Regions from separate parts of the Shewanella sp. 492 genome, predicted to be linked through region 3. Evidence: predicted binding sites of a transcription regulator. Region 3 holds the regulator's gene; each other region holds the start of a gene.

Evidence for each region. The regulator ArgR, encoded in region 3, controls arginine synthesis, uptake and breakdown. The targets are predictions, from matches to a motif close to ANTGAATANNTATTCANT.
Region 1: argA (amino-acid N-acetyltransferase) is a predicted target of ArgR. The motif match lies at 6,569-6,586, and genes of this name have one in related genera.
Region 2: AC5YBX_RS12435 (YjiH family protein) is a predicted target of ArgR. The motif match lies at 7,235-7,252, and genes of this name have one in related genera.

Annotation. Positions count from the first base shown of each region.
Region 1 is NZ_CM181702.1:3,603,584-3,613,525, reverse strand. Features, by position in the region: gene pyrE (orotate phosphoribosyltransferase) at 1-345, shown strand, start outside; gene AC5YBX_RS15880 (hypothetical protein) at 515-1,405, opposite strand; gene folE (GTP cyclohydrolase I FolE) at 1,572-2,216, opposite strand; gene slmA (nucleoid occlusion factor SlmA) at 2,531-3,124, opposite strand; gene dut (dUTP diphosphatase) at 3,214-3,672, opposite strand; gene coaBC (bifunctional phosphopantothenoylcysteine decarboxylase/phosphopantothenate--cysteine ligase CoaBC) at 3,669-4,865, opposite strand; gene radC (RadC family protein) at 5,033-5,710, shown strand; gene rpmB (50S ribosomal protein L28) at 5,834-6,070, shown strand; gene rpmG (50S ribosomal protein L33) at 6,077-6,250, shown strand; gene argA (amino-acid N-acetyltransferase) at 6,652-7,971, shown strand; gene AC5YBX_RS15835 (PH domain-containing protein) at 8,161-8,700, shown strand; gene rarD (EamA family transporter RarD) at 8,671-9,564, opposite strand; gene AC5YBX_RS15825 (thioesterase family protein) at 9,722-9,942, opposite strand, start outside.
Region 2 is NZ_CM181702.1:2,810,857-2,820,798, reverse strand. Features, by position in the region: gene torA (trimethylamine-N-oxide reductase TorA) at 1-1,679, opposite strand, end outside; gene torC (pentaheme c-type cytochrome TorC) at 1,693-2,871, opposite strand; gene torE (trimethylamine N-oxide reductase system protein TorE) at 2,911-3,081, opposite strand; gene AC5YBX_RS12445 (NCS2 family permease) at 3,603-4,961, shown strand; gene AC5YBX_RS12440 (CBS domain-containing protein) at 5,070-5,474, opposite strand; gene AC5YBX_RS12435 (YjiH family protein) at 5,809-7,086, opposite strand; gene AC5YBX_RS12430 (methyl-accepting chemotaxis protein) at 7,739-9,292, opposite strand; gene AC5YBX_RS12425 (DUF998 domain-containing protein) at 9,668-9,942, shown strand, end outside.
Region 3 is NZ_CM181702.1:759,464-769,405, forward strand. Features, by position in the region: gene AC5YBX_RS03390 (ferredoxin--NADP reductase) at 1-147, shown strand, start outside; gene AC5YBX_RS03395 (hypothetical protein) at 330-542, opposite strand; gene AC5YBX_RS03400 (Fe(3+) ABC transporter substrate-binding protein) at 1,118-2,125, shown strand; gene AC5YBX_RS03405 (ABC transporter permease) at 2,294-3,925, shown strand; gene AC5YBX_RS03410 (ABC transporter ATP-binding protein) at 3,926-4,966, shown strand; gene AC5YBX_RS03415 (Dyp-type peroxidase) at 5,125-6,072, shown strand; gene argR (transcriptional regulator ArgR) at 6,574-7,044, opposite strand; gene mdh (malate dehydrogenase) at 7,421-8,356, shown strand; gene ispB (octaprenyl diphosphate synthase) at 8,432-9,403, opposite strand; gene rplU (50S ribosomal protein L21) at 9,679-9,942, shown strand, end outside.

The DNA.
Region 1 (9,942 bases), 1.2 Mb from region 3:
AAAGAGAAAAAAGATCACGGCGAAGGTGGGTCGTTAGTGGGCAGTGAGCTGACGGGCAAGGTGATGTTGGTCGATGATGTGATCACAGCAGGTACAGCGATCCGTGAGTCAATGGATATTATTCAGGCTCATGATGCTAGCTTAGCGGGCGTCTTGATTGCGCTCGATCGCCAAGAAAAAGGCAAGGGTGAGTTGTCGGCGATCCAAGAAGTGGAACGTGACTATGGTTGCGCGGTGATCGCGATTATTAAGCTCGCTGACTTAGTTGATTATTTAAGTGAAAAGCCAGGTATGGAAACCGAGTTGGCCGCGGTGAGTGCTTATCGCGCCCAGTACGGGATTTAAGCGATAACGTAAAGAGTTAGTGCGCTCGAGAGCTCAGGTTAAAGCTGTATGTTAGCTCTCGGTTAAAAAAAGCAAAATCTTAATGTAAGATTTTGCTTTTTGTTTTTACCCTCTAGTAAAAGGTTGCTGCATTTTGCTTTTCATCATTACCGCATTCTATGGATTAATCTTAATTGCAAACGGTGCTTACAGTGCAACGGATATTATCATCACAGACCATTTCGGTGGACTTACAAGTTTGACTACCTGAAAAACTAATGGGGACACCGAGGGACGCCCCAAGCTGGATCAATGATGGCAGATATATCTTGGTAGCTGATTGCATTAAGTTTTTAAACTGATGTGTACTTTGCGGAATAGGCGTCCTATCAGCAAAAACTGCAACGCCATCGTAAGTGATTTTAACCTCGAAATTAGTCCCTATTTTGACCAAAGAAATATTTACCCTGGATAATGTACCATCATGAAATTTAACATAAAAAGTAGTGCTACTTGGCAGGATATGACTAAATGAGCCGATTGAAAGGTTTAAGTTTCTGGCTTGAATTTCGAGAAGAGATAAGGTTCTGTTAATCGTTGTTTGGCTATTTAAATATTGATTGATGTAGTCAGCAATAGTTACAGTCACTGCGGGGTTCATTACTATATCTGCAGCGCTTGGGATAATAAAGTCATCTGGTAACTCTTCTGCAGAGTTATAAAGGTTTTCCCCGTTGGATCCTAGCTGGATTATTGCATTTTCATAGGCTCTTTCTAACTCTATAGTTGCGGCCGTTTTAGGTTGTAGCTCAGATACATTGAATATTCTCGGAATATTAGTATCTGGATGTTCTTCTCCTTCACGTTGAATAATTTTGAATTCATTAACCGTTCGGTTGATATAATTAAAAACAAATACCCTGTCATTATTATTAAGCATAGGAATTTGCGTTGCGGCTAACCCTTGTTGGGCGATACCACAATCATTACAGGTGGTATAGGTTATCTTTGCGTAAGCATTAGACATAGTAATAAAGCTAGTTAGTATTATGAAAACAAGTAACGTGAGAGTGTGTTTCATATTTATATCTTCCGTGACTAGGGTATAAATCCTTAATTATAGATAACCCGCATTGCATGATATTTGAGCAGTAATTTTTGAAAAGTAAGATAGTCAATTAGTGAAGTCAAGATTTTATTGCTTAAATGTTGCGGCCGAGGCCGCAGCATGAGTAGTTTGATAAGCTTTATTGATGTAGAAATTCGGCGCGGGTGGCTGGGTTAGATTTAAAAATACCGCCCAGTGCCGTAGTGGTGGTCGAGCTGGTGGAGTCCATTACACCACGTGACTTAACGCAGTAGTGCACCGCGTCCATCTTTACTGCCACATCTTGGGTCTCAAGTAGCGTTTGCAGTGCTACGAGTACCTGTTGGGTTAGGCGTTCTTGCACTTGGGGGCGCTGAGCAAAGAAGCGTACGATACGGTTGATTTTCGATAAGCCAATAATGTTTTTGCGTGGCAGGTAGGCCACGGTCGCGACGCCGTCTATGGTCACTAAGTGATGCTCGCAGGTGCTGGTGAGGCTGATATCCTTCACCTTAACCATCTCATCAAACCCCATCTTATTTTCGATAACAGTGATCTTGGGGAAGTTAGCATAGTCGAGACCAGAGAAAATCTCGTCAACATACATCTTGGCAATGCGTTTTGGGGTGTCGACTAAGCTGTCGTCACGTAAATCCAGAGACATTAAGGTTAAGATCTCACGCATATGGTGTTCTATCTTTTCTTTGCGCTCATTGGCGCTGAGTCCACAAGGTACCATAGGGGTCTCTAACCCCCGCGCTAATAATGCGGTTTGCACCTGTTGTGCTGCTTCACTTAATGCCATTGGATCCTCCACCATATTGATAGTGGTTAGTTCAATTGCGGTAAATTATCAATAATATGAATGTTTTGCCGCTTCAAAGTAATGATTATAGATCGCCTATCTAGTTAAAGGCTAATAGGCGGGCAAGGAGAATACCCTGAATGACGGCCAATTTATACCCAGAAAACGTAAGGGAATAGCAAAAAAGCCGATGTTGATAATCGGCTTTTTAATTCGGAGCTGAAGGATGAAGCGGATTGAACCATCAAATGCTTAGGTGATAGACATGCTACAGCGGCATAGGATGTTGCTAACCGCCATCAGCTTTGTCTCGGTTAACTTTGTAGTAATTGCAGCTGAATAAAGTTCCACTGTTCGACAAAATGTGTGGTGGGTTTTTGCTTAAAGTCGCTGCGAACAAACTGGGCGATACGGCCTTCAGCAACGGCTAATAACAAGTTAGCCAAAATGGCTTCGTCTAACTGAAAGCCTTTGCCTTCGCGCAGGGTCTTTTCGCGTAAAATCTGTTTTAAGTGGGTTTCGACTTTTGAAAATATTTGGCTGGTGCGGCTGCGTAGACGCTCATTTTCTCCAAGCAGTGCATCGCCATTGAGTACGCGTGAGATGCCAGGGTTACGCTCGGCGAAGACCAGTAGCAGCTGCAGTAATAGCTGGCAGCGCTTCATGGTGTCTTTTTCATCGTCCATGATCAGGTTGATGCGCGACAATAAGGACTCTTCAATAAAGTCGATAAGCCCTTCAAACATTCTGGCTTTACTGGGAAAGTGACGATACAGCGCCGCTTCTGACACGCCCACTTCTGCGGCGAGTTTAGCCGTGGTGATACGTTGGCCCGGGCTGGTTTCTAACATGGTGGCGAGGCATTGCAGAATGTGTTCACGACGATTGATTTTAGGGCTTGCAGCCATTTAAGTTTCCTTTACTCAATTACTACAGGAGCCGATGGTATTAAGTGAATCCCCATGGCTCTCTAATTATGCTTGTTTGGCGTGACAGATTATTGGGTGCCTGAGTGGCCGAAACCACCTTCACCTCTATCTGAACTATCAAACTCATCAACCAGCTTAAACTCAGCTTGCACCACAGGCACAAACACCAGTTGTGCCAGTCGGTCGCCAATTTCTAGGCTGAAAGGTTCATTGCTGCGATTCCAGCAGGAGACCATTAATGGCCCCTGATAATCTGAGTCGATAAGGCCGACTAAGTTGCCCAACACTATGCCGTGTTTATGGCCTAAACCTGAGCGCGGTAATATCACCGCTGCGAGACTTGGGTCAGCAACGTGCACTGCAATGCCTGTTGGGATTAACTGGGTTTCACCTGGTGCAATCACTAAGGTGGTGTCAAGCATGGCACGAAGATCCATGCCAGCACTGCCAGGGGTGGCATAAGCGGGCAGTGGAAACTGTGAACCTATACGTGAATCTAAAATTTTTAGTTCAATTGGTGTCTTCATGCTGTTTTCATCTGCTGTGCAATTAAGGTGAGTAACTGTCTGGCTAAGCTCAGCTTATCGGTTGCGGGTAACTCATACTGACCATGAGACCAGAAGACGGTTAGCGCATTGATATCACTATTAAAACCCTGTGAGGGATCAGATACATCGTTAGCGGCAATCATATCCAAATTTTTACGCTTAAGCTTGTCTTTTGCATAATGCGCCACATCTTGGGTTTCTGCGGCAAAACCGACAGTAAACGGCCGCTGTGGGTGGGCGGCAACGCTGGCTAAGATATCAGGATTACGCACTAGCGCAAGTGCCATCTCGTGTGCTGATTTTTTGATTTTATCGGTGGCAATATCGGCAACTCGGTAGTCACAAACGGCGGCGCAGCCGATAAATATATCGCTATGATGCACTTGTTGCATAACGGCGTCGAGCATCTCTTGGGTCGACTCTACGTTGATGCGATTGATGTTTAGTGGGGTTTCAATATTGACTGGCCCTGCCACTATGGTGACTGTAGCACCCATCTCGATGGCGGCTTTAGCAAGGGCAAAGCCCATCTTGCCTGAGCTATGATTGGAAATATATCGCACCGGATCGATGGCTTCGCGCGTGGGTCCTGCCGTGAGTAATAGCGATAGACCTTGTAAGATTTTAGGGGCAAAAAACTGTTCGACTCGCTCGGCAATCACCAGCGGTTCTTCCATGCGTCCTGGGCCCACTTCACCACAGGCTTGATTGCCCGAAGCGGGTCCCCAGATGGTGATATCTCTGCCACGTAGCGAGTCTAAGTTGGCTTGGGTTGCAGCATTGCGATACATCTGTTGATTCATCGCGGGGCACAATACCACGGGAGCCTCGGTGGCTAAGCAAGTGGTGGTGATCAGCTCATCAGCCATGCCGGCATTGATACGAGCAATAAGATTGGCGGTTGCAGGAGCAATCAGCACCATATCGGCCCAGCGGGCTAGTTCAATATGGCCCATAGCCGCTTCGGCTGCGGGGTCAAGCAGATCGCTTGCAACAGGGTGACCAGATAAGGCCTGTAGTGTCAGCGGAGTTATAAATTCTTGAGCACTCTGGCTCATCACCACTCTTACATCGGCGCCACGCTCTTTGAGTCGGCGCACTAAATCAGCCGATTTATAGGCAGCAATACCACCACCAATGCCCAGTAATATCTTTTTATTTGTCAGACTCATATTGATCACTAATCGCGTTAATTTGCCTTGCTTCGCATCCGGCTAACCATACCACAATCAGAGTAAAGTAGAGCAAACAAGTTTGTAAAAACTGAGCCATACTCAATAACTCAAATAAAAATGTGGCAAACATAATTGCCAGCCTAGCGCTGCAACATGGAGGTTGTATGACCATCAAGGATTGGCCCAGCGGTGAGGGCCCAAGAGAAAAGTTATTGCATCAAGGCGCGGCGCAACTGTCAGATGCTGAGTTATTAGCCGTGTTGCTTAGAAATGGCTTGCCGGGCCAAAGTGCGGTGTCGTTAGCTCGCACCATGATAGGTCATTTTGGTGGATTACGAGCCTTGATGTCGGCGAAGCAGAGTGAAATGTGCGTGATTAACGGTATTGGACCGGTAAAATACGCCCAATTGCAGGCTGCAATCGAAATAAGTAAGCGAATTTCGAAAGAAAATCTACAAAGAGGCAAGATTTTAACAGATCCTGATTTAACTCGAGACTATTTAATGAGACAATTAGGGGATCGTGCCTATGAAGTGTTTGCCATCTTATTACTCGATAGCCAACATAGAGTGATTCAGTTCGTTGAATTGTTCCGTGGTACCATAGATTCAGCCTCGGTTTATCCACGTGAAGTGGTCAGCCTAGTGCTTGAGAAAAAAGCCGCGGCCGTCATTGTTTGCCACAATCATCCTTCGGGGGTTGCGGAACCAAGTCATGCCGATCGGCGAATTACTGAGCGATTGAAATACGCGCTAGCAACTATCGATGTTTCGCTGTTAGACCATATGGTTATAGGCGATCATGAGATAGTGTCGTTCGCAGAGAGGGGATGGATAGATTGAATATCCCTTGATCTTTGATTTTAGATGCTGTATAAAATGCGCCCTCTTTGTGTGCCTCGGGCGACGGCCATATTCGAGGTACATTAATGCTCGAGCGTTAAATTGTTTTTGGAGAAGATTGACATGTCAAGAGTATGCCAAGTTACTGGCAAGAAGCCGATGGTTGGTAACAACCGTTCGCACGCTAAGAACGCGACTCGTCGTCGTTTTTTACCTAACCTACAGAACCACCGTTTCTGGTTAGAAGACGAAAAGCGTTTCGTTCAACTACGTGTATCTACTAAAGGTATGCGTATTATCGATAAGAAAGGTATCGAAGTTGTTGTTAAAGAACTTCGTGCCCGCGGCGAGAAGGTGTAATAAACCATGGCTAAAGCTAAAGGTAACCGTGAGAAGATCAAGCTAGTTTCTAGCGCTAAAACTGGTCATTTCTACACGACTGAGAAAAACAAACGTAACATGCCAGAAAAAATGGAAATCAAGAAATTTGATCCAGTTATTCGTCAGCACGTTATGTATAAAGAAGCGAAAATCAAGTAATTCTTGATAACGTTTTTTGAAAGCCCCTACTTGTAGGGGCTTTTTTTTGCCCTTTTTACACGGGTACCTCATCCAACAGGTAGGACTCGCCACTGTGGTTGATTAGTCTGTTGCGCGCTCTCTGCATACGCAATTCCTCTCCCAGCAGTACTCATCTTCTATGTCATGCCATCGCGTTTATTTAAGCTTCACCTCGCCTTACTGATAGATTAACTCCAGTGCTTATTTTGTTACTGCTTAATTGAGCTGTGCACTCGTGGGTTTGCTAGATGACAGCAGACTGAACTAATTGTACTAAATGAAAACAAATGCTTTTAAAGTGAATTTAAATGCAATATTATCGGGTTGTTATTCTCATGTGGTCAAAGCTGCTCCCATTTCTTGTTATTTAGAGGTCATACGTGCGCACTACTGAACTAGTCGATGGATTTCGTCATTCTGCATCTTATGTCAATGCACATAGGGGCAAAACATTTGTGGTGATGTTGGGTGGAGAAGCATTAGCGCAAAACCAATTTCGCTCCATCATCAATGATATCGCTTTGCTACATAGCCTTGGGATCAACATAGTGTTGGTGCATGGTGCACGGCCGCAAATCGATGCCGCCTTAAAGCAACAGCAGTTGATGCCCGAATACTATAACGGCGTGCGTATTACCGATGAAGACTCGTTTAAAGTGATTAAACAGGTGGTCGGTGGCCTGCAGCTCGATATTACCGCACGGCTGTCGATGAGTTTAAGTAATACCCCGATGCAAGGGGCACAGATTAACGTGGTCAGCGGTAATTTTGTTATTGCTCAACCGCTGGGCGTCGATAACGGTGTCGATTACTGCCTAAGTGGCAAAGTGAGAAGGATTGATGTTCAGGGCCTGCGGCGTCAATTAGACAACCATGGCATCGTCCTATTAGGCCCTGTGGCAGCATCGGTGACGGGTGAGAGCTTTAACCTCACCGCAGAAGAGGTTGCCACCCAAATTGCCGTGAAGCTCAAAGCCGATAAGATGATTGGTTTTAGCGCCGAAAAAGGCATTTTAGATAGTGATGGCGAAGTGCTGGCGGAGCTGATGCCAACCGATGCACAGCGCATTTTGTCTGAGCAGAGTGAAACCGATGAGTGGTGTGTGGCCACTCGGGCCTTTTTGCAGGCGAGTATCGATGCCTGTCGTAACGGAGTGGCGCGTTGCCACTTTGTTAGTTATCTCGATGATGGTGCACTGTTGCAGGAGTTGTTTTCACGCGATGGCATCGGCACGCAAATCGTGACAGAGAGTGCAGAGCGTTTACGTCGTGCCACTATCTCCGATATTGGTGGCGTACTGGACTTAATTCGTCCACTGGAGCAAAGCGGTATTTTAGTGCGTCGCTCCCGTGAACAGCTTGAGATGGAGATAGAGCAGTTTATGCTGATTGAGCGTGACGGCTTAGTGATTGGCTGCGCGGCGCTGTATCCGTTTGAGGAAGATAATGCCGGTGAATTTGCGTGTTTGGTGGTGCATCCTGACTATCGTGATGCCGATAGAGGTAGCATACTGCTGAAGAACATTATTGGGCAAGCCAAGGTGCGAGGTTATTCTCGCTTGTTTGCACTGACAACGCGCAGTATCCACTGGTTTCTTGAGCATGGCTTTGAAATCGTTGACGTTGATGCATTACCTGATATGAAAAAGCAGTTGTATAACTACCAACGTAAATCAAAAATTCTCGCGTTAGATCTCTAGTAAAAGCTCACTTAGAAGACCACGTTAAGGCGTGGTCTTTTTGCTTGTGTTGGGCGTTATGCACTTTTGGACATAATATGTTGTGCAGTGCATAGTGAGGCTATTCAATTTGAGGATGAGCCACCACTCAATCTTATATCGTGGGGCTCAACAGAGACCTCAATGACATTAAAAATAGGGTGCTTGAACATGGATACTCAAGTCTTTCAGCTAACGGCTTTCGATGCTGCAACGAGTGCGACATTTGTCTCTTTACTGGTCGGCATCGGCTTTATTTTAATTCTTCTAAAGATCAAACCATTACCCAAAGGCGCTAAATTTGCTGCGCTGGGTATGGTGATTACTGTATTGGGTCTATTATCTTGGGTGTTCTTTAAGGCCCATGATGCCAATATTCGTGTCACCCCCACATCAATGACGGTCGACATTCCTTTGTATCGCACTGAATTGCCTTTGGAGAGTCTTTTAATTTCGCAGGCACGCATTGTTAGCTTGGATGACGCTGATGCGCCACAGTTGAGTTATAGAAGTAATGGCGTGGGTTTGCCCGGCTATCGATTGGGCTGGTTTAAGTTAAAAGATACCATCGCCAATAGCGATAAAGCCCTATTGTCCGTTACCGGTAGTCATCATGTGCTGGTGTTGCCAACGACGGAGGGCTATCTGCTGATATTGAGTGTTGAGCGGGCAGAGCCGTTACTAGCCCTGTTGCTTGCGTCGACGCTTTAACGCCATATCAAGCGTAAATATCACCAATGCACTCCAGATGAAGGCGAAGGTGATGCCTTTTTCTAAATCGAACGGTTCATTAAATAGACTAACGGCCAAAACGAACATAATACTGGGGCCAATGTATTGGAAGAAACCTAATATTGACAACGGAATACGTGTTGCTGCTCCGGCAAAACACAGCAGTGGCACCGAGGTGATCACACCAGCTGCAATAAGCAATAAGTTCATATTGATGTCGTTGGTCAATATATTTGCAGTGGCCGAATCTAAAGTTGAAAATAGATAGATCACCGCGACAGGAAGCAATAGCGCGGTTTCAACCAATAACCCTGTTTTTGCATCGACATTGACCTTTTTACGCAGTAAACCATAAAAGCCAAATGAGGATGCCAGTGCCAATGACACCAGTGGGATCGAGCCAAAAGAGATCAGCTGGATCAGTACTCCTGTACAGGCGAGGCTCACCGCAAACCATTGCAGTTTACGTAACCGCTCACCAAGAAATATCATTCCAAGCAATACATTAAACAAGGGGTTGATAAAGTAGCCTAGGCTGGCATCGAGCATGTGATCATTATTCACCGCCCAAATAAACAGTAACCAGTTGCCGGCAATTAATATCGAGGTGATGGCCAATACGCCCAGCTGTTTGGGGCGTCGAAATAGGGCTCTAAGCTTAGAAAAACCGCCGATAAATTGCATGAGGATGATCATAAAGACAAAAGACCAAATCACGCGGTGGGTCAGTATTTCTGTCGCAGAAACATTGTGTAATTGTTTGAAATATAAAGGGGCGAAGCCCCAAAGGCAGTATGCGCAAAGCGCCAACACCACCCCTTTACGATATTCAGTATCGGCCATAACGTAGGATTCTAGTCGTAACAAGGAGACGCATTGTAGGGCGCTAGCGGTTTGGACTCAAGCAGGTTATTTGCAGGCCTGAGCTAGTCGTAAGTCACGTATTATGGTCATCCTCACATCAGTTGCGTGGCGCCAATACGCCACGGTTTTATTAGGATCAACCCATCATGTAAGTGCCAGTACCAAAAGCGATGTGAGAGCCCTGCTCGTTATGCAGTTCCATGCGGCACACGGAAACACGATTGCCCGCACGAATCACCGTGCCTGTGCCGGTAAATATCTCCCCTCTGCCTGGGCGTAAGTAATCGACACGTAGATCGATAGTGCCAAGGGTGGTTAGACGTTGTTGCAAGGCATCTAGGCTCCAATCATCCCGGC
Region 2 (9,942 bases), 2.0 Mb from region 3:
AGAGTGGCAAAGCGGGTGAAAATTTCAAAATCTGACAAGCTTTCATACAATGGCTCAACCATCTTTTGCATCGCCAAGACCCCGCGATTAGCATAACTGCCGTACACATCTAGATCGTTGCGCTCAAAGGTAGTACAGGCTGGCAGCACGATATCAGAGAAGCGGCAAGTGGCTGTCCAGTTAGTATCTATGGTGACGACACATTCGAGTTTGTGAAATGCACGTTTCATGCGGTTACGATCTTGGTGGTGATTCCAAGGGTTATTACCGGAAAATACCATCATCTTAATGTCTGGATAGGTAACCTTAGAACCATTAGCTTCAATGGTTTTCCCAGGCTCTAAAATGGCATCAATCCAACGTGCTACCGGGATAGTGCTACTGGCGCCCTTAAAGTCATTGTTATCAAATAACGGCTTTTGGCCTTCATCTAGGTTACGCGGAAACGCGCCCGGCGCCGCGGCACCCGATGAGGGCACACCAATACCCGAATAGTGATGACCATAGCTGATACCTCCGCCCGGTAAGCCAATTTGGCCTATCATGGTGGCGAGTACGGCGGCCATCCAATAGGGTTGCTCGCCATGTTGTTGGCGTTGAATACACCAACCCATCATAATTTGGGTGCGCCCCGCAGTCATCACTTTAGCCAGATCGCGGATGATCTCCTGGCTAACGCCGGTGATCTTACTGGCCCACTCGGGGGTTTTCGCTACGCCGTCTGACTCACCCATAAGGTAGGGGAGGAATTGATCGAAGCCTAAGCTATAGCCTTCGATAAACTGTTTATCATGCAGGTTTTGGCTCACCATCTCATGGGCGATACCCAGCATTAAGGCGACATCGGTTTGCGGATTGACATATAACTGCTCACAACCCAAGTATTTTTGGGTTTTGGTGACCACAGGATCTATGCTGATCACTCGGATCTTGCCTTGTTTCACTTTTTCTTTAAGTTGCGCAAGGTAAGCAAATGACTCATGAGTCTCGGCGTTCCAACCCACTTGCAGATTTTTATAGGGATCATTTGACCATAAAATAATGGTGTTGGATTCTTGTAAGATCAGCTCCCATGAGGTGCCCTGTGCATAAACCTCGGTCGAACCGAGCACATAAGGCATGATGGTTTGACCGGCTCCGGTTGAGTAGTCACCGATTTTTTTGATGAAGTTACCGTGCATACCCACAGCGCGTTGCATATGGCTGGTACAAGAGTGCAGTTGGCCTGTGGCGCGCCAGCCCGTTTGGCCAGCGTGTAGGCCTGAGGGACCATATTTGGTTTGCACTTCATCGAGTGAATCTTTAAACAGTGATAAGGCCTTATCCCAGGTCACACGTACAAAGCGAAAATCACCACGTTGGCTGGTGTCACTCTTGTGGCCGTTAAGCAAAAAGTCTAAGCGCACCATAGGGTAACGAACCCGAGATGGATTGTAGACCAAGCCTTTAATACCGTTAATCATATCGGTTGGATATTGGTCTCGGTCAAATGGGATCACCTGATCGATAACGCCATTTTTACGCTTCATCTTAAATGCACCAAAGTGCGACCCGGTTGTTAACCAGCCATCATTGGCGCCTGTGTTGGCGAGGGCATTAAGGGGGGCCAATACTGACGCACCACTGAGGGTCACATAAGAGGTGGCTGCAAGGCCCTTAAGAAAATCTCTTCTGTTCATGTTGATATCCTTTTTAGTGCGCCGACTTATCGAAAGTAGATGAATGTTCTTGCAAGTATTTTTGTACTAACGCTTGAGTGTCTTGGTCCATGTTGACGAACGCTATCATGCCTTGGAACATGCCTGGCCAAGTGTTGGCATCGAAATGCGCTTCGTCTGGTTGGGTATGACAGACGCTACAACTGGTGGAGTAGGTCTCACGTGCGTAGTCCCACAGGGGTTGTAAATCTTTGACGAGGAAATCTTTTTCGGTCCAAATCTTGGCTTCGACTCGTTGCCATTGCAGCCCTGTCATCGGATCTTCTTTCTGCTCGAACACCTCCATGACGCCTTCTTCCAGTGCGGCTTCTTTTGACAGTTGCGCCGACAAGATATTGAGACCAAAATCGAAGTAGATCACCCGTCCCGCGCCCACTTTCTTACGCCAGCCGTCGATGCCGACTTTAACGCGATCGCCTTGGGTTTCGAGTACGGTCACTTTAGTGGCGATATTCAATGTGCCGGCTTCGACATCTGTGGTGCCATTAAAATAGAGTGGTTTAGTCAGTGCGGTGAAGTAGGTGTCACCCACTTGTAGGCTGCTTTCGCCAGAGCCCACTTGGGCGATGAGTTCAGGTGCACGTGAGGTGCCCATATCAGGTAGTTTGTGAGCAATACCTTTATGGCAATCGACACAGCTTTGATCCATTTCGGCTGCGCGTTTCATCTGTTTTTGCGCCAGTTTTGACATGCTTTCCCATTTCATTGAGGCATAGTCGTGGCAATTTTTACAGGCTAGCGAGTCATCGCGATCGAATCGTTTCCATTCGCGGCTGGCCATTTCAAGTCGCTTAGCTTCAAATTTTTCATCTGTGTTGACCGTTTGCAGTAACCAACCCCAGACATCGTGAGAGGCTTCCATTTTACGGGCAATTTTACGCGTCCAGTTGTGTGGTACATGGCAGTCAGGGCAGGTGGCGCGCACCCCTGAGTGATTTGACCAGTGCACCGTTTGTTGCAGCTCTTGGTAAGGCTTACTTTCCATGCTGTGACAGCTAATGCAAAAGGCTTCGGTATTGGTCATTTCCAGTGCGGTGTTAAAACCACCCCAGAAAATAATGCCCATGAGAAAGGCAGATAAACTGATGGTACCTAAGGTGAGGTACTTGGCGGGCTTGTTGAGCGTACGCCAGATAGTAATAAACCACTTCATAACAGCATCCTTAAAAAATAGATCAGGTAATTATTTAACTTAGTGTGAGACGACGCCGCCGAACGCTTGGATCATCCAAATGACAAAGCCATAAGCCCCTATGCCGCTGACCGTTAAAATGGGAAACAGTAAAAAAATGATGAAGCCCAGCGCCTTAAGTTCTTTGGATTTCACCTGACTGGGTTTAGTCGCTAACTCTTGCTCTGCCATGATCTGCTCTCTTAGTGGTGATCTTTGTCTATGGCTACAATATTAGAGGAGGGTTGTTAACGGCTGTCACACTTGGGATGAATGAACATCGACAACTTATGAAAAAATATGAAAATTAATTTTGAACATCACAGCAATTGCCCACTGTTACTGTTAATCATCTGGTTTTAAATGGATTAAATTGACATGTGCATCTAAAAAATCGCTACGATCAGGTGTGCAGAAGCTGCTTTAATCACAACAGGTACAGGAAGCCTTGGCCTATGTGATAAATATCTGCTGATTTGTTAATTTGCGCTAGTTTATCGCGCCAGATTTCCTGTAAAATTCGCGCCAATCAAGGTTGTGTTGGCGCTCGATTATGCCGAGCTTCGCTAGGTGCTGCATTTTTGTTCCCTCATTATGCCGCGCACAATAAGGTACATCATAAGTACTCTGTGGTTCTTTAATCCGATAGTGTTGAACGGGATCCTCACTGCCATAACCTTGTCAAACTAAGCGCACAATAAAGGTAAATAATTATGAAGTCTGAACAGACTCTCGATACCCCTGCTGTACCTACAAGTTCGATGTTGGATCGTTTTTTTACTATTTCTGCCCGTGGCAGTAGCATAAAACAAGAAGTGATTGCCGGGTTTACCACCTTCTTGGCCATGGTTTACTCGGTCATAGTGGTGCCTAATATGCTTGGTACCGCTGGCTTTGATGCTGGCGCAGTATTTATTGCGACCTGTTTAATCGCCGCTTTTGGTTCGTTGTTAATGGGGCTGTGGGCTAACCTGCCAATGGCGATTGGCTGTGCCATCTCATTAACCGCTTTTACCGCGTTTAGCATGGTATTAGGCCAAGGGATCTCGATTCCGGTCACGTTAGGCGCCATCTTTTTAATGGGGATAGTGTTTACGTTAGTGAGCGTGACGGGGATTCGTCAGTGGGTACTAACCAACCTGCCTAAAGGGATTGCCCACGGTACGGGTATCGGTATCGGCTTATTCCTTTTGCTTATTGCCACTAACAGTGTGCAGCTTATCGTCGCTAACGATGCGGGTTTACCGGTGAAGTTGGGCGATATCCATAGCTTACCTGTGCTTGCGACCGTTATTGGCTTGGCGGCGACCATTGGCCTTGAGCGCCGTGGTGTGCCAGGTGGCATTTTGTTGGTGATTATCGCGCTGTCGCTATTTGGCCTTATGTTTGACCCTTCGGTGACCTATCAAGGCTTGTTTGCTTTGCCGGATCTGATGTCTGAACAATCGTTGATCGGTCAGCTCGATATAATGGGGGCGTTAAACCCCTTAGTATTACCTATCGTACTCGCGTTAGTGATGACAGCGATTTTTGATGCCACAGGCACTATCCGTGCGGTGGCGGGTCAAGCCGAATTACTCGATAAAGACGATAATATTGTTGGTGGTGGTAAGGCGCTCACCTCTGACTCTGTGAGCAGCATCTTTGCTGGTGCTGTGGGCGGCGCGCCCGCTGCTGTGTATATCGAGTCGGCTGCAGGGACCGCCGCTGGTGGTAAAACTGGCCTGACAGCGACCATTGTCGGTGTGCTATTTTTACTGATGATGTTCTTGGCACCACTGAGTTATTTAGTGCCTGCTTACGCCACAGCGCCTGCGCTAATGTATGTCGGATTGTTGATGTTGAGCAATGTGACCAAGCTTGATTTTAACGATAAAGTCGATGCTATGGCTGGACTAACTTGCGCAGTGTTTATCATTTTAAGCTGTAACATTGTCACAGGGATCATGTTGGGCTTTGTCACCTTAGTGATAGGCAGACTGTGCAGCGGCGAATGGCGTGCCATCAAGCCGGGTGTGTTAGCGATCACTATCGGTCTGGTGGTTTTCTATCTCGGTGGCTGGGCAATTTAAGCGCTTATCCATATCATAACCTGCCTAAATTTGTTGCTGTAGCTGAATTGCCCCTCAGCGCAGCGCATAAAAAGGACCCCAAAAGACGAAATATCCTTTCGTCTTTTTTTATTGGCTGTAAGCGCGCAGCAGATCTTTCCAGGTGACGATGCCGACAATCTTATCCTGAGATAATACTGGCAGTGAGCCAATATTATGTTGCAACAACAAATGAGCCGCCGCTTGTAAGGAGCAATCTGTTGTGGTGGTGATAGGGTTGCGCGTCATCACTTGGTGTGCGCGTCGCTGCAGGGTTTCAGCATCACGTTCGGTTGCGTTGATGGCGCCAATATGGGGGCTTAATGTGCGCAGGTAATCTCGCTCAGATAACACCCCTTGTAGTTTATCGTTTTCAATCACCAATAGATGATGAAACGGCGCACTGTCAAAAATCTCTTTGACTACGGTAAGACGGTCATCCATGTCGATAGTGGCGACTCGGGTACTCATAATATCGGCAACGGTGACGCTCATAGTCTACTCCCTCATGTTGATGTTATTTATAACAGACAATTAACCGTTCAACAAATCAACGATTTTGCTGAAATATGCAAAGGCTTACTACCGTGATATAACCTGCGGCAAGTGTTGCTGTGCGTCATTCACCAACAGGAGATGAGTCAGTCACACTGAGCCTTAGTCTGTTGGCGTTAGGCAGATAAAGAGTGTTAACAGATTGAGAGACTAGCCATTGCATGGTGTTTCTTAACTATGACGGCAGGGCCCAAATTGAGGCGTGTTATCGAGGTGAAGGGGACATCAGCCTAGGCGATCCTAGGCTGATGTTAGGTTTTATGTGTCGAATGTATTAGAAAATCAGATGCGCGGCACCCGCGATAACAGGCAGGGTCACTAGGGTTCTTAAAATAAACACTACAAATAACTCGACAATATTGACCGGGATCTTACTGCCTATCAGCAAGGCGCCCACTTCACTCATATAGATAAGCTGGGTGACCGACAGGGCGGCAATAATAAAGCGAGTCATATCTGATTCGATAGTACTGGCCAAAATCGAGGGGATAAACATATCCGCAAAACCCACTACGATGGTTTTTGAGGCCTCAGTGGCTTCAGGAATTTGCAGTAACTCAAGTAGTGGGATGAATGGCATGCCAAGGTAGTTAAATAGCGGCGTGTATTCGGCGATCATCAATGCGATGGTGCCGATAGCCATGACGACCGGGATCACGCCAAATACCATATCGATGACATTTTTGAGGCCATCTTTTAAGGTGTGCGACACGCCTTGTGCATGCGCCGCTTTGTTCATTGCTTGCTCAAAGCTCCAAGCAAACACGCCCTTGCCGTGCGGCACGACTTCATCGTCTGGGTGACGTGGTGTGTCGTCGATGTAGAGATCTTTTTTCCAGCACAGTGGCGGTAACTTAGGCACGATAATCGCTGCAACCACACCTGCTAAACAGACGGTTAAGTAAAATGGTGCAAACAGGTGCTCCAATTTAACCTGCGAAATCACCACCAATGAGAAGGTGATTGAAACCGCCGAAAAGGTAGTCCCTATCACAGCCGCTTCTCGCTGAGTATAAAGGCGGGCTTCATATTGTTTACTGGTCATCAATATGCCAACGCTGCCGTCGCCAAGCCAAGAGGCCATGCAATCAATGGCGCTGCGACCTGGCAAGTTAAATACTGGGCGCATAATTTTGGTTAACAAGGTGCCAAATAGTTCTAGCAAGCCGAAGTTAAGCAGTAATGGCAATAACATACCGGCAAAAATAAATACGCAAAATAGCACGGGCAGTAGGTCGTTGAGGACCAAAGCGCCGGTATTACCCGAATGTATCGCTTCGGGGCCTATGCCCATATAAGTCAATACAATGAAGACCGCACCAATGATGCGAACGATTGCCCACATTGGGTTTACGTCAAGCAATGCATTGATAAAGTGATGCTGCTTTAAAGCGTTAGGCTTGAGTAATTTGCAGATAATGGTCGCGATAGCGGTAATGACCACTATAAAGGTCACTATGGCGGTTAGTGCATCGCCTAATAAGCTTTGTAATCCTTTTGATACGATAGCGATGGGGATGGTGATCGCATCTTGATAGCTAATCGGTGTCATAAACAGTAATAAGCCGATCAGCGAAGGGATGAGAAATGTAAGTAACGTTTTTATGTTAGTTTTTTGTTTTATAGCCACTTTTTTTGCCTTAAATTACGCTGTCTGTACAACGGCAAGAAATAAGAATTAAATCCATAATTTTATTTACAATGAATATCCATTCATCTAATCGACGGAGGTTACCGCCTAAGTCCAGTGATGTAAAACCATTTAATGCGCAATCTTGTGACTGGTTGCAATAGCATAGTTATTTGCACTTAATGACTATTTATATTGTACTCAAAATTATCGCTTTTGCACTATGTAATTTCTGGTTGCAATTGGGTTAAGTGTTTGTTGTTGATTGGTTTTATTAAGTTTGCTCTAGCGTCAGCTGTTGTCGGTTGAGAGCGGCATTAATTGGGTGAGTTCGGCGCTAACATGATGATGCTAAAGCATTTGATTTGTGGACTTAAGGGGCTATGACGACAAGTTTTGCGCCTAATCGACTGTCGATTAGGCGCTGTTTGCGGTAAATACACGGCTAATATAGAGCGGTTAATAACGTATGTGGTCAATAGTTAGCACGTTTCAGTGCTGCGTTTTTATCGACTTAATGCTCGCTCGGGATAAAGATATTCGCGCGCCAAGTTTAGTGGATTTTGTCCGCCAGTTAACCGAAAGTCTGCCTTAGGCTTTTGGCTTTATCCGCATTAATTTTCAGCTCAGAAATGGAGCCTTCAACGCTCTGTAGTGCAACCAGATTATTATTCGATGCCTGGGTGATCTGATTAATTCCCTGATTTAGTTCTTGTACCACTTGCATCTGCTGCTGCGCCGCGACGGCATTTTGCTGGGCAAATTCGTGAATGCTGCTGATTGATGTATAGAGTTCATCCAGCTTTATCGCCGAAGATTCGGTTTGCTGGGCGCAGTGTTCGGCCAATTGCTGGCTTTGACGCATCTCTTCGCTCCAGTCGCTGAGCATCTTGAACATTTTGTCGACGCTTTGGGATATGCTGGTTGTCGATTCTTGAGTGCGGCTCGATAGCGCCCTGACTTCATCGGCAACGACCGCAAAGCCGCGCCCCTGTTCGCCTGCTCGGGCAGCTTCAATGGCGGCATTGAGTGCCAATAAGTTGGTTTGCTCGGCGATGGCATCGATTTCGCCCATGGCATTGGCCACATGTTGAGCTTCTTGATGCAGCTGCTGAGTATTTTTTGCTACATGGGTGACGCTTTGAGTGAGCGAGTCGATATCTTGGCTGTTTTGCTGCATCATGGTGCGATTATCGTGACAAATTTGATAAGTGTCATCGATATGGTTTGAGGTCGACTGAATATTACTCACCACCTCATTAAGGGTCGCCCCCATCTCTTCCATAGCGCTGGCCATCTGCTCAATTTCTTGATGCTCTTTATCGATGCCACTGTGAGTTTGATTCATGGCAATAATCAGTTGATTGGTGATGTCGGTGATCTTATCGGCGCTATCTTGATTTTTGCCTAACACGCCCTGCATCTTGGCGTCTTTCATCAATATCTGAAATGTTAGTAGTGAGGAGGAGTCTTTTCCGCAATACACAAAGCGGCTGACCGAGTCATACTCTTGTTTCATCGCCATTAACTGCGTTGGCACCCGAAAGGCCTCATCGTAAAAGATGGCCAGATTCAATCCGATCAATACCAGTCCGACTAAAATGGTCTGCCAGCCTAAGAAGTAGCCCGCCATCGCCAGCCCTAGGGTGGTAACCACCGCAGAAACGATGCGCTTTTGCACTAATGAAAGTGGATCCTTGACCGTTTTACCTTGGTTAATTTGCTCATATAGGGCCTGCGCGCTGCTGATTTTTTTTGCATCGGGTTTTACCCTTACAGATTGATAACCTATGAGTTTGCCTTGCTCGTATAAGGGGGAGACAAAAGCATCGACCCAGTAAAATGAGCCATCTTTACAACGGTTTTTCACCATACCGCGCCAAGATTGGCCGGCTTTTAGTTTTTGCCAAAGATCGGCAAATGCCGCCGCAGGCATGTCGGGATGACGCACCAGATTGTGATTATGGCCCACCAATTCTGATTCACTGTAACCTGAGATGTTGATAAAGGCTTGGTTAACGTAAGTGATCACGCCACGGGTATCAGTGCTCGAAATGAGCTCGTCTTTATCTGCAAGTTTTACCTCGCGCATCGAGGTGGGGAGATCATGATGTCTAGTTGTGCTCATGTAGGGAGGTCTTCAGCAAGTCGCCATCTCCAGCTTGTTATTTGCGAAGTGGTTGGTGGCGTAATAAAAAATTCATGGGAATTCTAACAGGCATGCCATCAATTTGTTAGCTGCCTCACAAATCTATTTTTAGTGAGACGTGGCGCGTAAAATAAATGCTAAGATTATGATCTTGCTCTAATAAAAATATTGACTCAGTGATGATGTCACGTATATTCGTTTACCCTTTTATATTATAAGGTTATTTGTGAGCGAGTCGCAGAATAGGCTAATAATGTTGCTAAAATTGTTATCAGAAATATGCGCCAAAGCTCGGCATAAAATTCTAATTCCATATAACCTAGTAGGACGACAGCATTGCATTATCAACGGACTATGAATTCATCACAGCGTAAATTACCCACATTGGGGTTTAGATTTGGCATGCTGGGCATTACTGTGCATGTGCTTAGTTTAATAGTGGCGGCGTTGGGATTTAATGATTTTAATGGTAATGGTTTTAGCTTTTTTAATTTCTCATTAAGTGAACTGGGCCAATATGGTCATTCTCAATTAGCGGTAGTGTTTAACGGTGGGTTATTTTTTGGTAGTTTGAGCTTGGTGTTGTTTTGTTTGTTTTCATTGCAATATAGCGACAGCCCGCTGCTGTA
Region 3 (9,942 bases):
CTTCAATTAACCCCCGAAGATGCTCAAGTGATGATTTGTGGTCACCCTGAGATGATTAAAAGTCTGACTCAACAGCTTAAAGAGCGTGGTTTAGCCACTAATTTACGCCGAGCGCCCGGCCAAATCACGGTTGAAAAATATTGGTGACAACAGGCTCTAAGCCCCATCTCTTGTGTCGCAGTAACGCTTATCTTCTTTGCAAAGATGAGGTAGCTTAAACCAATTAACTGAAAGGTGGGGGCTTTAATGCTATCGCCCACCTTTAGCCTACTGTCTCAACCCCCTAGCTTCTAGCCACTAAATACTGCTTTAGTGTCATAAAGCCTTCTTTAATGCCTTACTCCTTTGATAACGGCCGCCTTTTTTACTGCTGCGGTGTTTTGCCATGTATTGGCGTTTGCTGTACTTGCTACTCGGCGTATGACTTTACTCGCCATAGACTGGTTAACAGCATGGTCCGTGTTATCTTTGGTCGTATTGGCGGCGGCCGCTGCGTTTGCTGTTTCTGCGGTTTTGTTCGCCAAAGGTTCCGTAAAGTTCATGGCTAACGCCAAATTGTATTCGCCGCTCCTCATCGAATTTTCGTCTATCGGCATGGTGAACATAGCGACAACGGCACGGCGAAGAGTTGCACCCTTTGAGGGGGAGCGTAGGGGCTTGCGCAGAAAGGTAACGTTGACCTTGCAGTGAGTTGGCTCTGGTACAATCCATAGCATCATTGACAATTTCTACGCTATGAAAATTCGACTTTATTGACAGATTTTGTAGCTCCGCAACAGGTGGGTATTCACTAATCGGTTTGGCTATAGTTTTGCTACGTGCTGTATTTGCAGATTTTTTTCGCCTTATACCTAATCTGTGCTTAAACAGATATAGCAGTAACATCAGCGCCAAGATCAGTGCGGTAATTTTAATAAGCATAGTTATTCTCTGTGATGTATCGCTTGTCAGGTTGTTGCGTTTGCCCTGTTAGTGTAGACACTATTGTTAACTAAGCACAAAACTGCCGATATATGATGATTTTTTGATAATTCGACTTGCCGTCATGTGAGGTTTTGATTACCCTATTCGCAATTGATAACCATTATCATTATCGGTTTGTGACTGGAGAGTTGAAATGAACTTTACTAAAGGCATTATTGCGTTAGGTTTGGCTTGTATAACATCAATGACAAGTGCCGCTGAGACGTTAACGATTTACTCATATCGGCAGGCATTTTTGATAGATCCCATTTTAACTGACTTTACCAAACAGACGGGTATTGAGGTGAATGTGGTCTTTTCTAAAAATGGCATTGCCGAACGTATTGCCAGAGAAGGGCGCTTATCTCCCGTTGACTTAGTGCTGACATCTGACTTTTCTCGCTTAATGGAATTGACCGAGAAAGGTTTGGTTAGTCCGGTGAAGAGTGATGTGTTGCAGAGCAATATCCCAGAAACGATGCGCTCGCCCAGTGGAGAGTGGTTCGCATTAACTCAGCGGGTGAGAAATATTTATTCATCTAAAGAGCGTTTAGGGCCATTAGATATTGATTATGAAGATCTTGCTGACCCCAAATATAAAGGCAAAATTTGTACTCGCAGCGGTAAACACCCCTATAACATTGCTTTGGTTGCCTCGATGATCGCCCATCATGGTGAAGCTGAAACCAAAGAGTGGTTAAATGGTTTTAAGGCCAATTTGGCACGTAAGCCACAAGGTAATGATCGTGCTCAGGTGCAAGCTGTTAAAGAAGGTTTGTGTGATATTGCCATAGGTAATAGCTATTACTTAGGTAAAATGCTGCAAGATCCTAATCAAGTTGCTTGGGCTGAGGCGGTCAATATTAACTTCCCTAATCAAAGTAATCGGGGTGCGCACATTAATATTTCAGGAATGGCGTTGGCTAAGTATGCCCCCCATAAAGACAACGCAGTCAAATTAATGGAATATTTGTCAGGTGATGCCGCACAGCAATCTTATGCGCAGATCAATATGGAATATCCGGTCAAAGTCGATGTCGCGCCATCTGAGCTAGTGGCCTCTTGGGGGGAGTTTAAAGCCGATGCGTTACCGATCTATAAATTGGCTGAGTATCATCAGGCAGCCGTAAAATTATTAGATGAAGTGAAGTTCGATTTATAACATATAGTCAATGCTTGCTTTTGATATCGGTATAGCCTTCTTATTTAGAAGGCTATTTTGCTTTTTAGCTACAGAGCGCACATTTTTGTAAGTTATAATCGTTTTTATTTAAGCTTCGATTTAGGTTGGTCCTTGATAATTATCTGACTAAGCCAGATGAGATAACGAATGATTTTAGGTTTTGCTCGACGTTGGTCAGTGCTCAGTTACTTGATAGCAGTGATCTTAACACTGCCATTGTTAGCCATTATTGTGCAGGCGGCTGTGCCCGGTGAGGCTATATTTGCTCATCTACTCGATACCGTATTACCCACATATATCTTTAATACGTTGGCGTTGATGCTGTGTGTCTGTATTGGTGCCGTGGTATTTGCACTGCCCGCAGCTTGGTGCATTGCCCGTTGTGAGTTTCCGGGGCGCCAACTCTTCCAGTGGGCATTGTTATTACCTTTAGCTATGCCAGCCTATGTGGTGGCTTATGTGTATACCGATCTGCTCGATTATGCTGGCCCGATTCAACGAAGTTTGCGTACTTTGTTTGGTTGGCAATCGCCCCAAGACTATTTTTTCCCCGATGTACGCACCTTGATGGGTGCAGCAGTGATGTTAGCTTTAGTGTTGTTTCCCTATGTTTATCTGTTGGCTCGCACCGCATTTATGGAGCAATCCTCAAGCTTACAACATGCAGCTCGCGTGATGGGGTGCTCCCCATGGCAAGGTTTTTGGCGCTTAAGTTTACCCATGGCAAGGCCCGCATTAGCCGTTGGCGCTTCTCTGGTCGCAATGGAAACCGCAGCTGACTTTGCTACAGTAAGTTATTTTTCTGTGCCGACATTAACCACAGCGGTATATGACACTTGGCTAGGCTATGGCAGTTTATCTGCTGCCGCCAAGTTATCGGCAATTATGTTGTTGGTGATTTTTTGCATGATTGGCAGTGAGCGTTTTGCGCGCCGTAAGCAAAAGTTATTTCAGAAGCAGGCCGAGCTCAATGATCGTGACCGTTATCTGTTATCGGCACCTAAAGCATGGCTGGCAACTTTTTACTGCGCTGGTTTATTGGTGTTGGCTTTTCTACTGCCTTTTACTGTACTTGTCAGTTATGCCTGGCAATATTTTGAGGTCAGTTGGCACAACCAGTTTTTACAATATAGCTTTAACAGTCTTTACATTGCGTTATTAGTGGCCTTGAGCACTGCGGTTATTGCAGTGGTTCTGATGTTTGTTAGGCGATGTAGCCCACGGCGCAGCGACCTATTACCGTCACGTTTAGCGTCTACCGGCTATGCGCTGCCTGGTACCGTGCTGGCGATTGGGATCTTGGTGCCACTCACTTATATGGATTTTGCCATTAATGATATTTACGCCTACTTCGATGCACAAGGGCCTGGTTTACTGTTAAGCGGCAGCGTATTTGCGTTAATTTTTGCCTTTTCAATTCGCTTTGTGGCTATTGCTATTGGCAGTGTGGAGAGCAGTTACAAGCGTATAAGTCCAACGCTGGATATGGCTTCGATCACCATGGGGCTAAGACCCAACGCCTTGCTGCGTAAGGTGCACCTTCCTCTGTTACGAAAAGGCATTTTTGCTGGCGTGTTGTTGGTGTTTATCGAGTGCATGAAAGAGCTGCCTGCGGCCTTATTACTAAGGCCGGTCGGGTTTGAAAATCTTGCCACCTACGTATATCAGTTCGTGTCAGATGAACAGCTTGAGCATGGCGCTCTGGCGGCTATTGTTATTGTTCTTGTTGGTCTCATTCCGCTGATCTATTTAAACCGTTCTTTGGAGCATAATACTTAAATGTCTACCCTCAATATCGAAGATGTTCATAGTGATTACCAAGGTCTGGTGATTTTAAAAGGACTCAGCCTTAATATTCAACGGGGAGAGATTGCTGCGCTGCTAGGCCCCAGTGGCTGCGGTAAGACTACCCTGCTCAGGGCGATTGCTGGGCTGCAACCTATCTCTGCTGGCAGAATTAGTATCAATAAGCGGTTGTTGTCGGGCGATGATCACTTTGTGCCGAGTGAGCAAAGAGAAGTGGGGATGATCTTCCAAGATTATGCACTGTTTCCCCATTTAACGGTTGCCGACAATATTTTGTTTGGGGTCAAAGGATTAACTAGTGCTGAGCGACAAGCGAGATTAACTGAAATGCTAGCTCTGGTGAAACTCGATGGTTTAGCAACCCGCTATCCACACGAGTTATCTGGCGGTCAGCAACAGAGGGTATCGATTGCTCGAGCACTGGCCTATGAACCTGAGTTATTACTGCTCGATGAGCCTTTTTCTAATATAGATGCCAAAGTGCGTAATGAAATGATGCTGGAGATCCGCAGCATTTTAAAACAACGTAATGTCAGTGCAGTATTTGTGACGCACAGTAAAGATGAAGCCTTTGTATTTGCTGATAAATTAGCGCTATTTTATCAAGGAGCCATAGTGCAATATGGTTGTGCCGAAGCGCTTTACAGTGCGCCAGCCGATAAATATGTTGCTGAATTTTTAGGAGAGGGCAATTATCTTGCTGCTGAGGTGGTGGACGGTTTTACACTCTCTACGCCACTGGGGGCGATTGTCAGCACTGCACCTATGTTGTTTGATGTAGGGCATAGTGGTGAACTGTTATTGCGTCCAGAGCAAATCGATATTCATGCCAATGAGCAAGGGGAGGGGATGATCGTCGAGCGACGTTTTTTAGGCTGTAATTGTCATTATCGAGTATTGGTCGGTACACAACGCTATGATGTTCGCAGCCCCAAAAACGATTTAGCGCTTGGCCAACGGGTTCAATTAGAGGTGATCCCTCATTCCTTGGTGTTATTGTCGCGTCCTGAGTAACATATTTGTCACTCATGGTGGTTGTTCTGGTTAATAAACGTTAATCTAACCGTAAATACGGTTTCTTTTTAACGCGTTGTAGATTGTGTAATACTATTCATCATTAAAGTTTTGGACAATATTGCCGAAAATTGAAACTGACAGAGGGTAGGGTCTATATGGATAGTCAGGTTATGCCACGTGAACAGTTAGGTGTGTGTGCCGAAGGAAATTTACATAGCGTATATTTGATGTTTAATGCCGATGACGGTGTGGAATCTCAATTACGTCCTTGTGTGGCCAATGTTGCGCAGTACATTTATGAGTTATCGGACCAATATGCCGATAGCGCCTTTAATGGCTTTATCGCGATTGGCGCAAATTATTGGGACAGCTTGTATCCGCAGGTCCGTCCGGTTCAATTGAAACCGTTTCCAGCGATGAATGCCGATAATCGAGACGCGCCAGCCCACGAGTATGACCTCTTTATTCACCTTCGCTGCGATCGTTATGACATCTTGCATCTTGTGGCAAATGAAGTGTGCCAGATGTTTGAAGGTTTGGTTGAACTGGTGGATGAAGAGCGCGGTTTTCAGTTTATGGATACGCGGGACCTTACCGGTTTTGTCGATGGCACTGAAAACCCCAAAGGGCGTCATCGCCAAGATGTGGCGTTAGTGGGCGATGAAGACGCCACATTTCGTTCTGGCAGTTATGTGCATGTACAAAAGTACGCGCACAACTTAAGCAAATGGAACCGACTTCCTCAGAAAAAGCAAGAAGATATCATCGGCAGAACTAAGATTGATAATATCGAATATGCTTCGCAGGACAAACCACTCACTAGCCATACTAAGCGGGTTAATCTGAAAGATAGCCAAGGACGTTCGATGGAGATCTTAAGGCAGAGTATGCCTTATGGCTCAATGAAAGAGCAGGGATTGATGTTTATCGCGCTGTGCCGTAATTCGGAGAATTTTGAAAAAATGCTCCAGAGTATGATCCACGGTGACGGAGCGGGTAATCATGATCACTTAATGCACTTTACTCAAGCACTAACAGGCTCGGCTTTTTTTGCGCCTTCGCTGGATTTTATGCAACTGGCTGCCGCCGAAAACGGTGAGTGAATTGCGTAAGTGTAGTGCCAATGGGCTGCTGATTAACCACCGTGACCAAGTATGTCAATGCAGCTTGTGTATTGATGTAGTGATGCAAAATTGTGCGCCAAACCAGTAGTCATACAAAGCTGACTGCAATAAAATTCGACTCGGCTAGAATAGGCTCTAGTTGGCCTGTTTTCTAAGCTGGACAAGCGTAAAAAGCGATAACATCTTGCATGCTGATTAAATGCCGATAAGTTTCTCTTATCGGCATTTTTATATCTAGGCTTAGGGCTTTAAGTAATGCTTACCATGGCGAAGCAGTTGTTAATGGCTGAATAAGCGTGATAGCAACGCGATAAAAAAGACGCCATTGGCGTCTCTTATCTGCTAAGCCGAGCTGATGGCTGTTAACTCACTAGTATCAGTTTTTTGAATATTTAATATCTCGAAAAGTGACTCTTTCGAGATTGGATAAGTGACAATACGATTAATAATACAACATGCGAGATAGCAGACCGCCGTCAATTAATCTGCATAGTTAAATAATGACTTTACTGTGTTTAATGTTTTATCCACTTCTTGAATATTCGATGGGCAGATGAAAATCGTGTCATCACCAGCAATCGTTCCCAATATACCTTCAGGCTTACCTATAGAATCCAGCAGTCTAGCGATTAACTGTGCTGCTCCTGGGCTGGTTCTTACCACAATCATAGATTGATTATGGTCTACATCCAATACAAGGTTTTTCAGTGGGCTGCCAGCCGTCGGAACCCCTAGCTCTGCGGGGAGGCAGTAAACCATCTCTTGTTTGGCGTTGCGTGTACGCACAGCGCCGAACTTACTGAGCATGCGCGAGACTTTCGATTGGTTAATATTGTTATAACCTTCAGCTTGAAGTGCGGTGACGATTTCACTCTGAGATCCAAAGCGCTCCTCTTTTAAAATTGCCTTAAAGGTTTTGACGAGTTCTTCTTGGTTTTTATTAGCTTGCATAGCTTTCGCATTCATTATCCGTGAAATTGACTCATTGTGAATAGCTATGCAAAGTAAGTCAAGCATTATTCGGTCGTTGTGAATAAAAATTCACTTGTCACTTTGTGCTCTGTTGTCGATGTTGCATAATGATTAGCGGATACCTGCCTCATTTAATAGGGTTATTTTACATTGGAATGGTTCGAATGTGGATTTATTTTCGCTACAAAAAGCCATTGAGTAATCGTTAATACATGCACTTTACCTCGGCTATTTATAAAATATCTTGCTACACGACTAAGGGATAATTGAATTATTGGTGTGATTGAAGTAATGTTGCGCCATCTGTAAATTTAGATCTATGTCACATAATAACCAAGAATTAACGGAGATAACTATGAAAGTTGCTGTACTTGGTGCCGCTGGTGGTATTGGCCAGGCTCTTGCTCTACTACTTAAAACTCAATTGCCTGCCGGCTCTAAATTATCCCTTTACGATATCGCGCCAGTGACCCCTGGTGTTGCGGTTGACTTAAGCCACATCCCTACAGCGGTTGAAGTCAAAGGGTTCGCGGGCGAAGACCCAACACCAGCACTAGAAGGTGCTGATGTGGTGCTAATTTCTGCAGGTGTTGCGCGTAAGCCTGGTATGGATCGCTCAGATCTATTTAACATCAATGCAGGGATCGTTAGAAACCTTGTTGAAAAGTGTGCAGCAACTTGTCCTAAAGCGCTTATCGGTATTATTACCAATCCTGTTAACACCACCGTCGCTATCGCTGCTGAGGTACTAAAGGCTGCAGGCGTTTATGATAAAAACCGTTTATTTGGTGTCACTACCCTTGATGTTATTCGCTCTGAAACCTTCGTGGCCGAAGCCAAAGGGTTAGATGTGGCTGATGTTAAAGTCAATGTCATTGGTGGCCACAGCGGTGTAACCATTCTTCCTCTGCTTTCTCAAGTTGAAGGCGTTACTTTTAGTGATGACGAAGTCGCTGCTTTGACTACTCGTATTCAGAATGCGGGTACTGAAGTGGTTGAAGCTAAAGCCGGTGGTGGTAGTGCAACACTTTCAATGGGTCAGGCTGCGTGTCGTTTTGGTCTGTCATTGGTTCGCGGCCTTCAAGGTGAAGCGAATGTTGTGGAATGTGCCTATGTTGACGGTGGTAGTGAGCATGCAGCATTTTTCGCTCAACCAATCCTTCTAGGTAAGAACGGTGTTGAACAAGTACTGGCTTACGGTGAAGTGAGTGAGTTTGAAGCTAATGCGCGTGATGCGATGTTAGATACGCTAAAGGCTGATATTAAGCTTGGAGTCGGATTCGTTAAGTAAGCTAAACGAATCAATAAAAAAGGAGCCGATTGGCTCCTTTTTTGTTATTTAAATCTTTGCGCCATTAGTCAATCATTAGTGATTACGCGCTACGGCGATTCTAGCGAGTGATATTAGCGCTTGCTTGTAGTCACTCTCTGGCAGTATTGCTAAGGCACTAATGGCCTTATCAGCCTCTTCTAGCGCTCTTTGTTCAGTATATTTGAGTGCACCACATTGCTTGAGCGCATTGAGAATTGTCTCAATGTGACCAGAACCGTCACCTTGCTCAATCGCTTGACGAATCAAGGCTTGCTCTTCATCGGTACCATTGGCAATGGCATAGATTAGCGGTAACGTAGGCTTACCTTCGGCTAAATCATCACCAATGTTCTTTCCTAACTCTTCGGTTTCTGCTGTGTAGTCTAATAAATCATCGGTGAGCTGGAATGCTGTGCCTAAATATTTACCATAGTCAGCTAAGGCGGTTTGCACCTCAATACAGCTATCAGCCAAAACGCCTGCTAAACGGGTCGCAGCTTCAAACAGCTTTGCTGTTTTGCAATAGATGACACGCATATAGCTTTCTTCAGTGGTGTCAGGATCGTTACAGTTCATTAGCTGTAATACTTCGCCTTCTGCTAATACGTTAGTAGCATCGGCTAGGACTTCTAACACTTGCAAGCTGCCCAGCTCGGTCATCATCTGAAACGAGCGAGTATATAAAAAATCACCGACTAACACGCTTGCGCTATTACCAAAAAGTGCATTAGCTGTCTCGCGACCACGTCTTAGCATTGACTCATCTACCACGTCATCATGCAGTAATGAAGCGGTATGAATAAATTCAACGATTGCAGCCAGCTTGATATGAGCTTCACCGTCATAGGCAATCGCACGAGCCGCCAGAATGGATAGCAGTGGGCGCATTCTCTTGCCCCCGCCATTGATAATATAGAATCCAAGTTGGTTAATTAGGGCTACATCTGACTCCAACTGTTTATAGATCAGTTGATCGACGGCTTTCATATCAGCATCAGCCAGCTGACGAATGGCGTTCAAATCCATATTAGGCTCTACTTCTAGTGGTATTTTGTAATTCAGGCAGCCCAAATTAAGGCAAAAATGTTATAGTATTGAGATTCTACCTAAAAATGTCGAGTAAGGCATTATTAGAAGACTAATGTGAGAGTAATTCCGATCTTTTTTTGATCAAAGTGAATTAGGGCTTGTCAGCCTAATGAACTTAGCGTAAACTCCGCGACCATTGTCATTAAAGCTTTTATAGCGCCCAGCCTAACATTAAAAGGTCTGCGTGCTTGAAATATCGGAGTAAAATAGCTATGTACGCTGTTTTTCAAAGTGGTGGTAAGCAGCACCGTGTTGCTGAAGGCCATACAGTTCGTTTAGAGAAATTAGAAGTCGCTACAGGCGAAACTATCGAATTTGACCAAGTTCTTTTGGTTGCTGATGGTGAGACTGTACACGTTGGTGCACCTTTAGTTGAAGGTGGTAAGGTTGTTGCTGAAGTTGTCAGCCATGGCCGTGGCGAAAAGGTAACTATCGTTAAGTTCCGTCGTCGTAAGCACCACGATAAGAAGATGGGC